Regions from separate parts of the Bacillus sp. N6 genome, predicted to be linked through region 2. Evidence: riboswitches for the same ligand, from Rfam matches in the RefSeq annotation. Region 2 holds a riboswitch; each other region holds the start of a gene.

Region 1 (6,295 bases), 2.4 Mb from region 2:
TAAGCGCCACAAATAGACTCTATTGTTCCTTTGATAACTTGTTCAGACAACATCCGATTTTGCATCGATACATTAAGAACACGGAATCCGTAATAACTGCTTAAAAGCAGACTAGCTAATTCCTCAGCTGATTGCTTCTTTGAAATTTCACCTGTTTGCAATCCTTCCTCCATCACTGTTTCAATAGCTTGTTTAAGAAGTTCAACATGCTTCGAGAAAATTTCTTGTACCATTAAATCGTTTTTAGCACGTTCTATACTGGCATTAATCAATAAACATCCTTTTTGATCCATATTCTCAAAGTCTTCTTTCAATGCCCATTCAAAAAAATTACTTAATCGTTCTTTAACTGGAATTGAAGTATGTAACAATTTCCTTTGTTCCCTAATCCCAATTTCATGGTAGCGTTCTAATACTTGTTTATACAGTTCATGTTTACTACCGAAAGTATTGTATAAACTTCCTTTTCCAAGTCCTGTATCACTGCATAAATCTTGTGTAGAACACCCTTCATATCCTCTTAACCAAAATGTTTTCATTGCAACATCTACAATTGAGGAATAATCAAACTCTCGAGGTCTGCCGCGTTTATTCAATCGTATCCTCCTCTCATTTTAAAGATAACATGAATAGAATACCCTTTTTGTACCATGCGGTCAATAATTTTGTTTTATTGTTACTGTAAAATAAAATTTGATTATTTTAGATTACGAATAATGAAAAATAGCCCCCTTATTCAAATTGCCTAGCGAAAAAATCACGTTTTAATAGACTTCTTTATCATCCCTACCTTTCTATAAATTACTAGTTATGAAACAAGGATCGTTTCATAACTAGTAATTTACTTGATTATCTTGATAGGTATGGAGTAGTGCCCCTATAAACAAAACCCACCAGAAACATCTAAAATCTGCCCCGTTACCCAGCGGCTATCAGAAGAAGCAAGGAATGCTACTGCATCTGCAATATCTTCAACTTGCCCTATTCGTCCGAACACAGATGAGTTTGTAGCAAAATTTCGTATTTCTGGATTATCTAGCAATTTTGCATTGATATCTGTCTTCGTATATCCAGGCATAATTGTATTCACTGTTATACCTCTTTCTCCAAGGTGTTTAGCTAGAGGCAGTGTCATCGTATTAAGCGCACCTTTACTTAAGCCGTATGCAATTGAGCCTGTAAAACCAAGCCTTACTTCAGCTGATGAAATGTTAATAATGCGGCCCTCTGCTCGTATTAATGGTAATGTTTGCTGGATTAAAAAGAATGGTGCTTTCATATTTACAGACATAATTTCATCAAAAACTTCTTCTGTCGTATTTTCAATCGTTCCTTGTGTACCTATCCCTGCATTGTTTACTAAAATATCAATCTCTGATGTACCAACTTTTATTTGTAATTCATTCTTTAACTGTTTTACTAGCTTTTTGACACCATCAATTGAATTGAGTTCAGCTTCAATTAAGAACGCTTTTCCTCCATTAGATTCAATCTCACTAATCGTTTCATCTGCAGCTGCCTTATTTCGACCGTAGTGAATCGCAACTAATGCTCCATCTTTCGCCAATCTCATCGCAATCGCACGGCCAATTCCGCGACTCGCTCCTGTTACTAACGCTACTTTTCCATCAAGATTCTTCATTTTTTCCATCCTTCCTAAATTTCCGTTTGATAAAAACCTATACTTATATTTTCATGTAAACACCAATCATTTTAAATATAGATTTATAGGGAATTTAGTCCATTCGCTTATGATATTATAGTTATAATTCGTAATTTACTTTAGAAAACAAAAATAAGGAGGCTACACAATGCAAAACGCCGTAAAACTGGATGAAATCGATCATAAAATTATGAACTTGTTGTATGAAAATGCGAGAATTTCTGTTTCAGAAATAGGACGAATTATATCCATGACGCAACCTGCTGTAAAAGAACGTATTAACAAGCTTGAAGATCAAGGAGTTATAGCGGCTTATCGAACGAAATTTGAGCCTGCAAAAATTAATAAAAACATTCAAGCATTCATCATGTTTAAAACGAGCCAATGCTCTGATTTTATCCAGTATTGTAATGCAGCTCCTGAAGTAACAGATTTATTTCGAATTAGTGGGGAATTTAATTATATGATGAAGGTCATGAGCGATTCGATGGATTCCCTCGCTGCATTTTTAGACTCCTTAATGCAATTTGGCTTGTCATCTCCTTTAATAGTATTAAAGAGTGAATTTGAGGAGAAATTGTCGTTTTGATAAAGGGATACGTATTATCCTCACTAACAGTAAAAGTTTCTCTTTCTTGAGAAAAACCAACAAAATCAATGACTAGTAAACAAAAAAGAACATTGATATTTCAATGTTCTTTTTGTATCTCTACTTATTAATTAGATTACTCTTTGAAAAGAGCACTTTAATCCCCTTACCCTTGATTCCTCTGCGCCTCTCTAAACTCCTCCTTCACCTTCTTTAACAACCCTTCTTCCGTAATTAATCGATACGCCGTATTTGCTAATGCTTTTGCCGATGTAATTAATGCTTTATCTCCAAGTTCTGAACGTGCTGCTTCTCTAAATTCATTCGTATGTGCAATTAAATCATCTGGTCCGATTTTAATGTACGGATGAATTGTCGGTACGACTTGACTTACGTTTCCTGCGTCGGTTGAACCGATCCCTACTCTTTCTTTACGATTTACATCTTCACCTAATAGTTCTAGTTCTTCCGCTACGATATCGTTATATGTTTTTGTTACGAGTAATTCATCGATTTCATTTTGGAATTGATGAATTTTTACTTTTGTACCTGTTGCTAACGCTGCTCCCTCAGCAATGTTTTTTACTTTTTCTGTTACTTCTGCACATCTTTTTCGCGTTGCTGCGCGGATGAAGAATCTTGCTGCGGCATAGTCAGGAATAATATTAGGTGCTTTTCCTCCCTCTGTAATGACGCCATGAATTCTCACGTCTGACGGAAGTTGTTGGCGAAGTGCATTAATACCGTTATAAAGCTGAATAACCGCATCTAATGCGTTAATCCCTTCTTCTGGCGAAGCTGCAGCGTGAGCTGTTTTTCCGTAAAAATGAAAATCAAGTGGATCGACTGCTAGTGAAGGACTCGTTGTCGCTGTTTTTCCGCTCGGATGAATCATAAGCGCCGCATCAATGTCTTTAAATAAACCTGCCTTTACATAACTTGATTTCGCGCTACCATTTGGCCCGCCTTCTTCTGCTGGCGTACCAAACACAACAACTTCCCCGCCAATTTCTTCAAGCGTTTCTGATAATGCAATTGCTGCTGCAACACTAATTGTGCCGATTAAATTGTGACCACACGCATGGCCTAGTCCTGGTAAAGCGTCGTACTCCGCTAAAAATGCGATTGCTGGCCCTTGTTTTCCAGAGCTTTTTCGCGCGATAAATCCCGTTTCATGTCCGGCTATATTGTGCTGCAACTGAAATCCTGCACTGCCTAGCAATAAACTTAACGTTCTAGATGCATAAAACTCTTGGTTACCAATCTCTGGATTCGCATGAATATCATGACTTGTTTCTATGTACTTTTCCTTATTTCTTTCGATACTCTCTTCAATTGTTTTTCTTTGTGACGTTACTCCTGTCGCTCCCATTGTTCTTCCTCCTTTTATTTTCACGTAAAAAAGCCTCTTTCTAAAAGATAGAAAGAGGCTTCTGTATATACAGTCAAAATGAGCTTCTTTCTTATCTTTCAAGTTACCTTGCTGGAATTGGCACAGTATTCATAACGAATCCGCTGCCGAGGTATCATAGGGCCAGTCCCTCCACCTCTCGTGATAAGAATTTTCATAAAATTATATTAAATTATTTTTTATTCTAAGTTCATTCCAAGTAAAAGTCAAGGAATTCCTATCCGAATTTACCGATTATCTAAAAATCCTTTTAATACACCAATTGTTTCTGGTGCTTGCAGTCTTGCACATACGTACGGAAATTCCGTACTACCTTCAAATATCATTTGAGATGTGAGCGGTGCGCCTGCCCAGAAGATTTCATCATCAATTACGATAAACGGGAATGCTTTATTTTGTCTTTGTAACTTTACATTTTTCAGTGGAACTGGTCCATCACTATAAACTGTTATCTGTGCATTTGTACGCATTAACGCTTGCCATACTCGCTTATCCACTTGTTTTGTACTTGGAAGTGAAATAATAATTTTTCGTTTTGCGGCTAGAATATCTTTTAATAGCCCTTTCGGCTCTTCAAGATTCATTTCCATAAACCAGCGTAAACGTTTCGAAATTTTCCGTTCCCACAATTGTCTCGATGTCGTGCGATCATACACATCTCCATGACGTTCTATATGAGCTGTTAATTGCGATAACGCTTGTTTTCTAGAAAGATTTTTACGCATATAATGGCAATCTGATAATTGAATGAACTTCCCTCTCGCCCTTGTCACTGCTACATTGACGAGGCGATGGTTTTTGTGATCAAAGAATAATACGCCAGGTCGTTCCTGCGGATAACTGTCAACTGTATCAAAGATCATCATATCTCTTTCAGAACCTTGGAACTTATGAACTGTCGCCGCTAAAACTGGTATGTTTTGATATTTCGTTCTCTGCAACATTTCTCTAATACACGTCGATAAAAAGCGTGACTGCGCCCTGTAAGGTGTCACAACACCAATCGACTGAACACCGTCTAACAATCCGATTAACATCATTTGCATCGCTACTAAACCAGACATAATGTTAAAACGTGAACCAGAAGCAGCATCTTTTAACGAAAAAGCTCCCATTTGGCTCGTATCAAATAAAACACTCGCTTCATTTGCGAACGGCTGCAATTGCGCAAGTTCTTTACGCTCTGAAACAGACGGATGATCATATACTCTGTTTTTATAAATAAATGAATTCGTAAACTTCGATATATCCGCATGCATACGTCTTTGTTCCTGCAACATAAATAGGTTCGGATGCGCTTCTGATTTATTTACAGAATCAACAATCCCAGCGTGGTAAAACATATCTTCCCCAAGCCATTTGCGAACGAGTTCATGGTTTGCCATCGCAATTGGAGGTAATTGTAAAAAATCACCGCAAACGACGATACGTTTTCCAAGTGAAGCAGCTAATGCGATTTGCGGAACGAACGCCATACTCACTTCATCTACGACAACTAAATCGAATGTACGCTCATAAATAAGTGAATCAATGGCACATTTCGATAAAGTTGCACCAATTACTTTCGCATTTTCAATATACTCTTTTTCTACTTCTTTAATTTTAGCCTTTTGCTTTCGAAGATCACTTTCAATCTCTTGTATACGCTTCTTATCAGCAGATGTTGCTTTATACGATAAGATTTTTTCACGAAGATCTTGGCGTGACTCTTCTAAGTAGAGTCTTTCCTCACCCCATGATCCGTTCGTCGTTTCAACTAACTTAGATGCAAGTAACGTTTCATGATTTCGTATATGTTCATGCTGACTATAACCGTAACGAACAATTTCGCCAGGCGTCCATTTCTTTTTCTTTTCAATTTGCTTCGTTACTTCACTCATTAATACGTCTACTGCCGCGTTACTATGAGCTAACACAAGTACCGATTTTCCTTTTTGATAATGAGCCGAAATAATACGTGATAAATTGTAAGACTTCCCTGTTCCCGGCGGTCCCCATACGTACGTTGTCGGATTATAAAACGAACGATATGCCAGTTCATTTTTTGGATTTTTCATCTTCTCAATATGTTTCGGACTGCTCGTCCCATCAACAAGACGCTTTATACGATTACGTTTCAGCTTATCTTTACGTGCTTCTTTCAATCGCTCTTGCAGTTGCTCTAAAAGTTGCCACGGTTCACTGTATAAAACCGCTTCTCTTATTTCACCTTGTATATAATCATTTAATTTCAGTTCTATTTCTAATCCATGTACAGATAATACTTCTCCTGTCGCTTCCTCACCATCGAACTCAATTCGAATTGGTGAACCTTCAGGTAAGCTTACTTCCGAAATAAGCTGAAATATATACACTGTATTCTCATAATCTGTATATAAAAAACGACCGTTCATGATAGAAATTTTACTACCACCTATCGTTTTCCAATGTTTAATTTCATATGCTAATGCATAATGCCACTCTTTCATCGTTTCTGATAATGAAGGAGTTTGAGTAGTTGTATTCATCGTATAATCTCCTTCCTTCTCCCCAAACATACTTTCTCACTATACCATACAACACGCTAAAATTTGTAAGGTTTTTATCTTGCTTATTTTCTTAATTTTCAATAATATATTGTATATAATTTTCA
Region 2 (6,295 bases):
TTTCGTGCTAATGAAGTCTTCTCAGTATTACGCTGCACAGCACCTAAAACTCCCATTACAATTTGAAGAATATACACATGCCATACTTCCGTGGCAATCGGAAAGCAAAGCATTAAGATTGCCATGGACCAAGCGTATATGATTAATAATTTTTTATCACCTACTTGATCAGATACCTTTCCCACTAGTGGATATACAAGTGCTGATGTTAAAGCAAATAAGCCATACGCCCAGCCAAATTGCGAGAAGCTATTTCCAACGTTTCGAAGTAATAATATATAAAAAGGAAATACCATACTTCCTGCCATCATGATAATACTTTGCGAAGCCACAAATCTTCTATATGTCATTTCGTATACTCCCTATAAAATAAATTAACAAATCTCTCTTCTGAATCTACTTCCTTCTTTTTCTTAAGAAATTCTTCAATACGAGGATATGCCCTTTTTAACTGCTCTTTCGTTGGATAAGAATAGTACGGCAAATAGTAACTACCGTTATGCTTTAAAGTAACATCAATCATCTTCCGAATGACATCCTCTGTTTTCTTTATCTCACTCTCTGAGCGTCCCTGGTTAATCAAAAGAACCAGCGCAAACATATCATCTTTCGCATAGGACAAAACTGCATTTTCATTCTTTTCCACGTAACGAATCGTAATGTTGAGTAAATTAAACTCTTCTTCATTTAATGCGTTACGTAAATCATCTATATACTCCGTGAAAGCATCTATAGGCACAAAGTATTCTTGTAACACTTCGGTCCTATTTGGATTTTCATATTCCATAAAAGCACTATCTGATCTCATAACATTATTACGCGTCTCATACTTTCCATCTGTACGTTCAAAATAACCTCTTTGTATATCCCAAAATGTATTCTTTCCCCAATCACTATAACGTGATAACCCAAGTAAAAATTTAGGTGCAGCTATAATATTTTCTTCCTTTAATTCACTGTACTCTTCTCTCATATTTTGATTTTGTGCCAAAGTATAATCCGTCACATACATCTCTTTTAAAAATGAATTTGGAGCAACAGAAATACGCGCTAAGTGCATACGAACATTCTCATCTCTTTTCACTTTCTCTTTGAAATAAGATGCGTATTCTTTATAATCTATCATTCTTGTGTGCATTTCATATAATTCATCATCTGTTAACTTCAGCGTCACATCTAAAATAACTCCAAATAAACCGTAACCCCCAATGACATATGGAAATAACTCTGCATTTTCTTCTCTACTTACATTACGTATCGTGCCATCTGCCATTAACAATCTAAATGAATCTACTGTATCAATTAGTGCCTCATGACGAATATCACGCCCATGTACATTTACACTTAATGAACCACCAACAGTAAAAATATTTTGAGACTGCATGACCTGTACCGCAAGGCCATATGGATTTATTTTCTTCTGAATATCATTCCACGTGACACCACTTTGAACTGTAATACGCTTCTTCTCTGGATCGAATTCTAATATTTTATTATATCCTTTCATATCGAGCATCGTGCCATTCGGATAATATGTCTGTCCTCCTTGGCTATGTTGCATGCCTGCAATGGAAATTTTCTCTCCTGAAACTTTTGCATCTCGCACTAATTTTATTAACGAGTGCTCTTCCGTAGCACTTTCAACACGTTTTATTTTTGTCGGAAGCAATTTACCTACATCACTCATAATAGGATGATCAATTTGTTTTTTATACGTATGTACAGACGTTGCAAGCAAAACCGTATATGCGACAATGACCACTACTATCTTTCTTTTTTTCAAAGGACACTCTCCTTACTAGCAACAAAAAGAGATACCCGTTCTTTCAGGTACCTCTCTTGACAGTGATTACTTTGCTGCTGGCAATTGTATTGGATCAAATTTATCATACGATGTAAACTTCGCATCCGTAATAATGTGCGCTTTATCCTCACCATTGCTACTCATAACCATATCTATCTTTGCTGATTCATATTTAAAATCTTTTGTAATAATATATTCTCCATCTATTTCTTCTATCTTTGCATTTTGGCCTTGTAGCATTTGTTTCTGCTTTTCATCCATACTAGCTAACATACTCTCTGTCTCTTGCCCTTTTAATGCAAACTTCAGCTTATAATTATCTCCACTTTTCTCCATCTTCACTTTATTTAAAATTTCCGATGGAATCTCTAAATTATCTACCATTCCTTGAGTTGCATTCATTCCGTTAGCATTTAATTGTTCCTCTGGTACAGACATCACTTCACCCGTATTAGGATTTTTCAACTGACCAGCAATTTTGCCACCCACATCATAAACAACAACCTCTGTACCAGAAACATTCATTTCAGAACGAGAATTTTTTTGCTTCGGCTCTAATTGCATTTTGGCCTTTATTACATTCATCTCTGTTCCTTCAGCCTTTATTCCCACATCATATGTCATCGTTACATTTTCTTCGTTTTTAAAAGCTTCATTCGCTTTATTGAAAACATCCTTCGCTGTTAATTCCTTTTCTTTCTGCACAGCTTCTTTTTTCGGCTCATCAGTCTTTTTTGTTTTCTCATTACTACACCCTACTCCTAGACCGACTGCAAGTACTAAACTTGAAATTAAAATAAATTTTTTCATAACGTCCCCTCCTTCCCAAAAATAATATCATCTCTTTTCCTATGAAATCTATATAATTCGTAATATTCTTCTTTAAATTTATTTCCTATATAGCAACATGTTTGAGAAAAAGTTTAAATATGATGTAAATAATAACAACTCATTTCAGGAGGTCATTATGAAAGCTATTATTTGCACAAAGTATGGACCACCTAATGTTCTCCAGCTTCAAAATATAGAAAAGCCTAAACCTAAGAAAAATGAAGTATTAGTTAAAATTCACGCAACAAGTGTATCGACTGGAGATTGTAGAATACGTGGCTTTAATAGCCCCCTCTTATTTTGGATTCCTATGCGGATCATATTAGGTTTCAGAAAACCGAGAAAACCTATACTTGGCGTAGAGTTATCCGGTGAAATCGAAGACATTGGATCAGATGTAACACAATTTAAAAAAGGAGATCCAGTTTTTGCATTAACAGAACTAAACCTTGGTGGTTATGCGGAATACACATGCGTGCATGAAAGTGGATTAATAGCATTAAAACCTACCAATGTGACATATGAAGAAGCTGCCGTTATTCCTTTTGGCGGAACTTCAGCATTGCACTTCCTTAGAAAAGGACAGATAAAAAAAGGGCAACGAGTACTTATATACGGCGCCTCTGGGTCAGTAGGGACAGCTGCCGTACAGCTTGCTAAATACTTCGGGGCGACTGTCACAGCCATTTGTAGTAGTTCGAATTTCGATTTAGTAACAGCTTTAGGGGCAGACAACGTAATTGATTATATGAAAGAAGATTTTACTAAGCGGGGCGATCACTACGATATTATATTTGACGCAGTTGGAAAATATAAAAAGTCTCTTTGTACAGATGCATTAATGCCTAATGGAAAATATGTATCTGTGAACGGAATGATGGCAAAGGTCAGTAAAGAAGATATGAACCTACTAAAACAACTAGCTGAAACAGAAAAGCTAAAACCTGTTATTGATAGAACTTACCGATTAGAAGAAGTTGTAGAAGCCCATACGTATGTAGAAATGGGCCATAAGAAAGGAAATGTTTCGATTACCTTAAAATAAAATATATTCTGAAAATATAATTGACAATTCTTTTTGTAAGATTTACTATTAGTACCATATTCAAAACTACATACACATACTCTTATCAAGAGTGGCGGAGGGACTGGCCCGATGATGCCCGGCAACCGAGCTTATGACGTATAAGCTAAGGTGCTAATTCCTGCAAAACGAGTTTTCGTTTTGGAAGATAAGAGAGGAATCTATTTCGTCTATTCGGCACCTCTCTTATTTTTGGGAGGTGCTTTTTATTTTGGAACGTATATGAAGGGGGATTTATAGATGAAAAAGGTATTATTAAGCATTGTAAGCGGAGCAGTATTATTATTAGGCGCATGTAGCGCGATTTCAGATAAAGAGGTAAAAGCATTAGACGAGAAAAAGATTACTGTCGGTGTAACAGGTGGACCACATGAACAAATTTTTGAAAAGGTAAAAGAAGTTGCAGCAAAAGATGGTCTGGAAATTGACATAAAAGTATTTAATGATTATGTAGCGCCAAACGTATCTTTAGATGAAAAAAGCCTTGATGTAAATAGCTACCAAACGAAATCGTATTTAGATGTATTTAAAGCTGAACGCAATATGAAATTAGCTGAAGTATTTTCAACAGTAACATTCCCTATGGGCGTATATTCTAAAGATATAAAAGATGTAAAAGACTTAAAAGAGGGCGATGCAATTGCTGTACCAAATGACCCAACGAATGAACTTCGAGCTTTAAAATTATTTGAAAAAGCAGGGGTTTTAAAAGTTGATCCAAAGGCTACAGAAAAAGCGACTGCAAAAGATGTAATTGAAAATCCAAAAAAATTAAAGATTGTCGAATTAGAGGCATCTCAATTACCAACGCAACTAAGTGAAGTGAAAGCAGCTGCAATTAACACAAACTTTGCATTAGGTGCAAAATTAAGTCCAGCGAAAGATTCTATTTTCCGCGAAGGAAAAGATTCACCATATGTGAACTGGGTTGTTGTTCGTACTGAAAATAAAGATGATGCCGTTGTAAATAAATTAAAGAAAGCTTATCAATCTAAAGAAGTAAAAGAGTTTATCGAGAAAAAATTTGATGGTTCAGTTTTACCATCTTGGTAGGAGCTGACGATAATGATTGAATTAAAAAACATATCCAAAGTATTTACAACAAAAAAAGGGAATGTTGAGGCTCTTAAGTCTACTTCCCTTAAAGTAGAAAAAGGCGAGGTATTTGGAATCATTGGGTATAGTGGCGCTGGTAAAAGTACATTGATTCGATGTGTAAATTTATTAGAAAAACCAACGACAGGAAATATCATTGTAAACGAACAAGACTTAACAACGTTATCGACAAAAGAACTAGCAAAAGCGAGACAAAAAATCGGAATGATCTTTCAAGGATTCAATTTACTTAAAACTGTTAGCATCTATGAAAACATTGCATTACCTTTACGCCTTGCTGGTATTCCAAAAGTGGAAATTAAAAAAAGGGTAGAAAAATATTTACGCATTGTCGATCTTTTCAATCGAAAAGATGCTTATCCAAGTGAACTTTCTGGCGGTCAAAAACAGCGCGTTGCAATTGCACGTGCACTATCACATGAGCCTGAAGTGTTATTAAGTGACGAAGCAACGAGTGCTTTAGATCCAGAAACAACTGATTCTATTCTTGATTTGTTATTAAAGATTAACGAAGAAATTGGAATTACGATTTTACTCATTACACACGAAATGAACGTTATCCAACGTATATGCGACCGCGTTGCCGTTATGGAACATGGATCTGTAGTCGAAAGCGGGACTGTGAAAGATATTTTCACAAACCCACAACATGTAACAACGAAGAAATTTGTAAATAGCGCCTTTGCAGCTAAAATTCCAGAAGAGGTACAGAAAGAACTACAGAATACTGGAGAAATTGTAACACTTTCATTTATTGGCACTACTTCAGGTGAACCTGCCTTAGCTGTTGCCACAAAACGTTTCCAAGTGTATCCGAATATTTTATCCGGTAATATTACGCAGTTAAAACATGAAGCATATGGGAAACTAGTCGTTCATATGCAAGGAGAACAAAATGAAATCCACCGTGCTTTATCATTTTTACAAGAGCAAGGAATCATTGTAGAAGGAGGTAGAACAGATTATGGGAAACAAGTCCTTTTTGGATGAATGGGGTAAAGTCATATGGGAAGCCACAATTCAAACCTTTCAAATGACATCTATTTCATTACTCATCTCAATCCTTATTGCACTGCCACTTGGCGTCACACTTGTTTTAACGAGACCTGGTGGGCAGCGTGAAAATAAAATCATCTATCCTATTCTTAATACAATTATTAATATCATTCGCTCTCTTCCATTTATCATTCTATTATTCTTCATCTTACCTTTTACAAAGTTTCTAATGGGAACATCCATTGGCGTACAAGGTGTTATCGTACCTCTTGTCGTCTTCACAGCTCCTTATATCGCACGTTTAATGGAGACAGCTTTACTAGAAGTCGATCGCGGTGTCATTGAAGCCTACCAAGCGATGGGAGTCTCTACTATAAAAATCATTTGGCACGTCATGGTTAAAGAAGCTCGTCCCTCCCTTGTACTTGGATTAACAATCGCAACAATTGGCTTAATTGGCGCAA
Region 3 (6,295 bases), 1.4 Mb from region 2:
CACAAGTGCATCAAAAATAATATCTGACGGGCGTATCCCATATTTCGTCGTTAATAATTCGTAACTTCTTTTTGCAATTTCTAATTTTCTTTCAGCACTTACTGCCATACCATCTTCATCGATTGTACCAACTACAATTGCAGCACCATACTTACGAAGAAGCGGTGTTACCTTTTCAAAACGCTCTTCTCCATCTTCTAAATTAATAGAGTTGATAACAGCTTTTCCTTGAATATAAGTAAGTGCTCTTGCCATAACATTTTCATCCGTTGAATCAATCATAATCGGTACTTTTAACACTTTCGTAACTTCTGTCAAAAATTTCTCCATATCTTCTATTTCATCACGATCAGGATCTGCCATACAAATATCAATAATATGAGCATTTTTCTTCACTTGCGCTCTTGCCACTTCAGCAGCCTCTTCAAATTTCCCTTCTGCTACTAATCGTTTAAATTTACGTGATCCAATAACATTCGTTCTTTCACCTACAAATAACGGTCTCATAGACTCATCATATTGCAGTGCCTCTAATCCACTAATTCCATGTCCTTCTCTCTCATGATGGTCACGAGGCTTAAGAGATGCTAGTGCTTCTTTCATTGCTTTTATATGTTCTGGTGTCGTGCCACAACAACCACCGATAATATTAACCCATCCTTCTTCAGCAAATCGCTTCACCTTTTCAGCGAGAGAAGATGGAGACTCATGGTAATGTCCATCTTCATCAGGAAGACCTGCATTTGGATAACAAGAAATGTAACACTCCGATAAATCAGATAGTGAACGAATATGGTCCCTCATAAACTCCGGACCAGTCGCACAATTTAACCCAACAGATAATGGTTTCATATGTTCTACTGATAAATAAAAAGCTTCAATTGTTTGCCCAGCCAGAGTCGTTCCCATTGGCTCAATCGTTCCTGAAATCATAATAGGAACCGTTTTTTTCAGTTCTTCAAAAGCAACTTGAATTCCAATATAAGCTGCTTTCACGTTACGCATATCTTGACTCGTCTCAACGAGTAATACATCAACTTCTCCTTTTAATAATCCTCGTGCCTGCCTTGTATAAGCCTCAATCAATTCTTCAAAAGTCACACCACCAGTAACACTAATTGCTTTCGTTGTTGGTCCCATCGCTCCCGCAACATATACTTCCTTACCGCTTTCTTTAACAGCTTGCTTCGCCAAAAGTGCTGCCTTTTCATTTAGTTCTTCATCTAAATGAGACAGCTCATAATCACTTAGTACAATATTCGTTGCCCCAAATGTATTTGTTTCAATAATATCCGCTCCAGCTTCAATATAAGCTTTATGAATCTTTAAAATAACGTCTGGTCTTGTTTCTACTAAATATTCATTACAGCCCTCGTACTCTTCTCCTCCGAAATCTTCAGCAGTTAAATCCTCTTGCTGAATCATTGTTCCCATTGCACCATCTAATATTAAAATGCTATTTTGTAATTTTTCTTCTATACACTTCATCAATTAATACCTTCTTTCACTTCTTGCTTTTCTCTTACATATTTAACAAGATGTTCTGTAATTTCATATTTTAAAAATGGTGTAATAAGATAAATACCATTAAAATATTTCATCGCTGCGTCGATCAATTCTTGCGAAATGCGAATCCCTTCCTCAATTGCCGCCTCTTTCGTTTCGTGTCCATCCATTCTCTCTCTTATTTCTTCTGGAAGAGTAATACCCGGTACCTCAAAATGAAGAAAATCTGCATTCCGCTTACTTACTAACGGCATAATTCCAATAAAAATAGGTTGTTCCAAATGCTTTGTCGCTTCATACACTTCTTCAATTAACGCGATATCGTAAATTGGCTGAGTTAAAAAATATTCCGCTCCAGCATCTATTTTTCGTTCCATTCGCTTAACCGCTGCTTTTAAGTGCCTCACGTGAGGATTAAATGCGCCGCCTACAGAAAACCTTGTCGCCGGTCCAATTGATTTCCCTAAAATTGAACGTCCATCGTTCATTTCTTTAATCATTTTAATGAGCTCAATAGAGGACAAATCGTATACAGAAGTTGCACCAGGAAAATCACCAACGCGCGCTGGATCACCAGTTAAAGCTAACACTTCTTCCATCCCTAACGCCGATAAACCTAACAAATGAGATTGTAGTCCAATGACGTTATGATCCCTACACGTTAAATGTGTCAATACCGGGATATCATGCTTCGTTAATAACGCACCCATTGCCATATTAGAAATACGAGGCGATGCTAATGAATTATCTGCTAGAGTAATAGCATCTGCTCCCGCTCTTTTTAAAGCTCTTGCTCCTTCAAAAAACCGCTGTGTATCTAACGTTTTCGGTGGATCTAATTCCACTACAACTGTCGTTTGTTTTTTCGCTTTCTCTGCTAGAGTGACGTGAGCCTTCGAACGTTTCTCATGCGTATGAACAACTTTCGGCCTTTGAATGGTGTCTTTTTCTATTACAGGTGTAACATTCGCAACAGCGTGCTTCATACTTTGAATATGTTCTGGAGTCGTACCACAACAACCACCTAATAACCGAATACCTTGCTCAATAAATCTCGGCGTCATCGCCTCAAAATAAGCTGGGCTTCCCTCATATACGTAACGTCCCTCCACATAATTCGGGAGACCTGCATTTGGGTATGCTGATAAATAGCCATTTTGCGGAATCGATATCATTTTGAAAGCCTCCGTCATATGAAGCGGCCCTAGTTGACAATTTAATCCAACAACATTTGCACCGTAATCTATAAGTTGCTTTAATATTTCATTGACATCATTTCCATTTTGAGTCGTACCTGCTTCATGTAACGCTAATTGAGCAACAATTGGAATGTTCGTTTGCTTACGCAATACTTTAACAGCATGAAGTAATTCAAATTCATCGTAAAAAGTTTCTAATAGTAATCCATCAACCTGTTCTTCTAGTAAAGCCCCTGCCTGTTCAAGTAGCATAAACTCCCTTTCCATATCAGTCGTTGTAACGGCTCCGATATGTTTCATACCACCAATTGTTCCTAAAATTGCATTTTTATCTGTCACAGATGCTTTCGCCAGTTTTACTGCCGCTCTATTAATTTCTGTAACTTGATTTTCTAAGCCGTACATACGTAATTTCGCCTCATTTGCTCCATACGTATTCGTTTGAATTACATCTGCTCCAGCAGCTACATATTGTTTATGAATCGATATAATTAAGTCTGGATCAGATACATTCAATTCTTCAAAGCTACTTTGCAAGCCATGTGAATGCAATAACGTCCCAACCGCACCATCACCTATTACAATTCCTTTTGATAATAAATCTAGTAATTTCACGAATCTCCCTCATTTCTATCAATATAAAAACCCCCTCTTCACTTTGAAGAGGGGGACATAATCGTTCCTCCTCTTATTATGCAAAACATTCGTTTTGCAGGTATTAGCACCGTTTCAAACATTTCGTTTGAAGGTTGCCGGGTTTCACAGGGCCTTTCCCTCCACCGCTCTCAATAAGAGTTGTCTTTATTATTTTATTTATGTAGCTAAAAGGAAATGCGTTCCCCTTTTAACAATGTTTGTTAATTTTTTAATAAATTTAGCATGCACAAAAGTAAAAGTCAATGACACTTGCGGAAAAATAAAAATTTTTCAAAATAAAGTTGCAATTCAATTATCTTTTGTTGTAAAGTTAAAAACATAATAAAAATTTCATACGAACATTCTTATCTAGAGAGGTAGAGGGACTGGCCCTGTGACGCCTCAGCAACCATTAACATTTTGTTAATAAGGTGCTAATTCCAGCAAATTGTGAAAGATTTGACAGATGAGAAGAAGACTCTATTCAAACCGAAAGCCTTCTTCTTAGAAGGCTTTTTTTATTTTATATTCACTTAATGTTTCAATTTAAAAAGGAGGAATTTTCACATGTCAACAATCGAAACAAAACTAGCACAAATCGGCAATCGCAGTGAAACTACAACTGGAACGGTTAATCCACCAGTTTATTTCTCAACCGCTTATCGTCATGAAGGAATTGGTAAATCTACTGGCTTTGACTATTCACGAACTGGCAATCCAACTCGAGGTCTTTTAGAACAGGCAATCGCAGACTTAGAATATGGCGAACAAGGTTATGCCTGTAGTTCAGGGATGGCGGCTGTTCTCCTCGTCCTTTCTCTATTCCGCTCTGGAGACGAACTTATTGTATCTGAAGATTTATACGGTGGAACGTATCGATTATTTTCTGAACATGAAAAAAAGTGGAATGTTCGATGTAGATACGTAAATACACAGTCTATTAAACAAATTGAGCAAGCTATCACAACTGAAACGAAGGCTATTTTCATAGAAACTCCAACTAATCCATTAATGCAAGTTACTGATATTGCTGCAGTCGCAACTGTAGCGAAAAGGCACGGACTACTTCTTATTGTAGACAACACATTCTACACACCTTATATACAGCAACCATTAACAGAAGGTGCTGACATTGTACTTCACAGCGCAACGAAATATTTAGGGGGACATAACGATGTACTAAGCGGACTTGTCGTTGCAAAAGGAAAGGAACTTTGTGAAGAAATCGCTCATTATCATAATGCATCAGGTGCAGTTTTAAGCCCATTTGACTCATGGTTATTAATTCGCGGTATGAAAACGTTAGCGCTTCGCATGAGACAGCATGAAGAAAATGCGAAAGCAGTTGTTGCATATTTAAATGATGAAGACGGGGTGACAGATGTATTTTATCCTGGAAGAGGCGGCATGATTTCATTTCGCCTTAAAGATGAAGCTTGGATTAATCCATTCTTACAATCTTTATCCTTAATTACATTTGCCGAAAGTCTTGGTGGTGTAGAAAGTTTAATGACTTATCCAGCAACGCAAACACATGCTGATATTCCTGAAGAAATTAGAACAGCAAACGGTGTATGTAATCGTCTTCTTCGATTCTCCGTTGGCATTGAAAATAGTAACGATTTAATTCAAGACTTAAAGCAAGCCATTACACTTGTAAAAGAAGGTGTAAGAATATGAGTTATTCTATAGATACACTCTTACTACACAACCAATATAAACATGACTCGCAAACAGGAGCTGTGAACGTTCCTATCTATAACACATCAACTTTTCACCAGTTTGATGTAGATACGTTCGGAAAATATGACTATAGCAGGTCAGGAAATCCAACTCGTGAAGCTCTTGAAGATATCATTGCTTTATTAGAAGGTGGAACAAAGGGATTCGCCTTTGCATCAGGCATTGCAGCGATTTCCACTGCATTCCTCCTTCTTTCACAAGGTGATCACGTACTCATTTCAGAAGATGTATACGGAGGAACTTACCGAGGGATAACTGAGGTACTCTCCCGTTACGGTGTTTCACATACATTTGTTGATATGACCAATTTAGAAGAAATAAAACAAAGCATTAAACCAAATACAAAGCTCTTTTATGTAGAAACACCTTCTAATCCACTTTTAAAGGTGACAGATATTCGCGAGGTTTCTAAACTTGCAAAATCTATTGGGGCTCTTACTTTTGTTGATAATACATTTTTGACACCACTATTCCAAAAACCACTTGAACTTGGAGCTGATGTTGTTCTTCATAGTGCCACAAAATTTATTGCTGGGCATAGTGATGTTACTGCCGGATTAGCAGTAGTAAAAGATGCAGAACTCGCTCAAAAACTTGGATTTTTACAAAATGCATTCGGTGCTATTTTAGGACCTCAAGATTGTTCTCTCGTACTTCGCGGTCTAAAAACATTACATGTACGCCTCGAGCATTCAGCTAAAAATGCCAATAAAATTGCACATTATTTACAAGAGCACGCTAAAGTACAAAATGTCTATTATCCGGGATTACAAACACATCTCGGATTTGATATTCAACAATCTCAAGCAACATCAGCTGGAGCAGTCTTATCATTTACTTTGCAGTCAGAAGATGCACTCCGCCAATTTTTATCAAAAGTAAAATTACCTGTTTTTGCAGTTAGTTTAGGAGCTGTAGAGTCAATTCTTTCTTATCCAGCAAAAATGTCACATGCAGCACTGTCGCAAGAAGCTCGTGATGAAAGAGGAATCTCTAATTCATTACTTCGGTTATCAGTCGGTCTTGAAAATGTTAACGATTTAATATCCGATTTTGAAGATGCCCTTTCTTATGTAGAAGAACCTGTAAATGCATAGAGAAAAAAGAAGATATGAGAATAGGTTTTCATATCTTCTTTTTATGCGATTTAGTTATATTCATTTGAATTTTTTTCTTTTCTTATAGTCCAAAAAATAAAAGTATATCATCTA

What was found. A riboswitch is a leader RNA that binds a small molecule or an ion and turns the genes downstream of it on or off. The one in region 2 is predicted to bind S-adenosylmethionine.
Region 1: it holds a riboswitch for S-adenosylmethionine, as region 2 does, so the genes downstream of both, ACUXVC_RS15895 (M20 family metallopeptidase) here and ACUXVC_RS01010 (MetQ/NlpA family ABC transporter substrate-binding protein) in region 2, are expected to answer to the same signal.
Region 3: it holds a riboswitch for S-adenosylmethionine, as region 2 does, so the genes downstream of both, ACUXVC_RS21435 (bifunctional homocysteine S-methyltransferase/methylenetetrahydrofolate reductase) here and ACUXVC_RS01010 (MetQ/NlpA family ABC transporter substrate-binding protein) in region 2, are expected to answer to the same signal.

The regions. Positions count from the first base shown of each region.
Region 1 covers NZ_CM127843.1:3,084,402-3,090,696, forward strand. The annotation lists gene ACUXVC_RS15880 (TetR/AcrR family transcriptional regulator) at 1-596, opposite strand, end outside; gene ACUXVC_RS15885 (SDR family oxidoreductase) at 878-1,642, opposite strand; gene ACUXVC_RS15890 (Lrp/AsnC family transcriptional regulator) at 1,812-2,252, shown strand; gene ACUXVC_RS15895 (M20 family metallopeptidase) at 2,419-3,624, opposite strand; SAM riboswitch class I at 3,713-3,814, opposite strand; gene ACUXVC_RS15900 (AAA domain-containing protein) at 3,891-6,200, opposite strand.
Region 2 covers NZ_CM127843.1:171,442-177,736, reverse strand. The annotation lists gene ACUXVC_RS01030 (MFS transporter) at 1-350, opposite strand, end outside; gene ACUXVC_RS01025 (FAD-binding oxidoreductase) at 347-1,783, opposite strand; gene ACUXVC_RS01020 (DUF6612 family protein) at 1,850-2,614, opposite strand; gene ACUXVC_RS01015 (NAD(P)-dependent alcohol dehydrogenase) at 2,772-3,680, shown strand; SAM riboswitch class I at 3,760-3,874, shown strand; gene ACUXVC_RS01010 (MetQ/NlpA family ABC transporter substrate-binding protein) at 3,960-4,772, shown strand; gene ACUXVC_RS01005 (methionine ABC transporter ATP-binding protein) at 4,785-5,825, shown strand; gene ACUXVC_RS01000 (methionine ABC transporter permease) at 5,800-6,295, shown strand, end outside.
Region 3 covers NZ_CM127843.1:4,163,595-4,169,889, forward strand. The annotation lists gene metH (methionine synthase) at 1-1,488, opposite strand, end outside; gene ACUXVC_RS21435 (bifunctional homocysteine S-methyltransferase/methylenetetrahydrofolate reductase) at 1,488-3,320, opposite strand; SAM riboswitch class I at 3,391-3,500, opposite strand; SAM riboswitch class I at 3,704-3,814, shown strand; gene metI (cystathionine gamma-synthase/O-acetylhomoserine thiolyase) at 3,909-5,021, shown strand; gene metC (cystathionine beta-lyase) at 5,018-6,181, shown strand.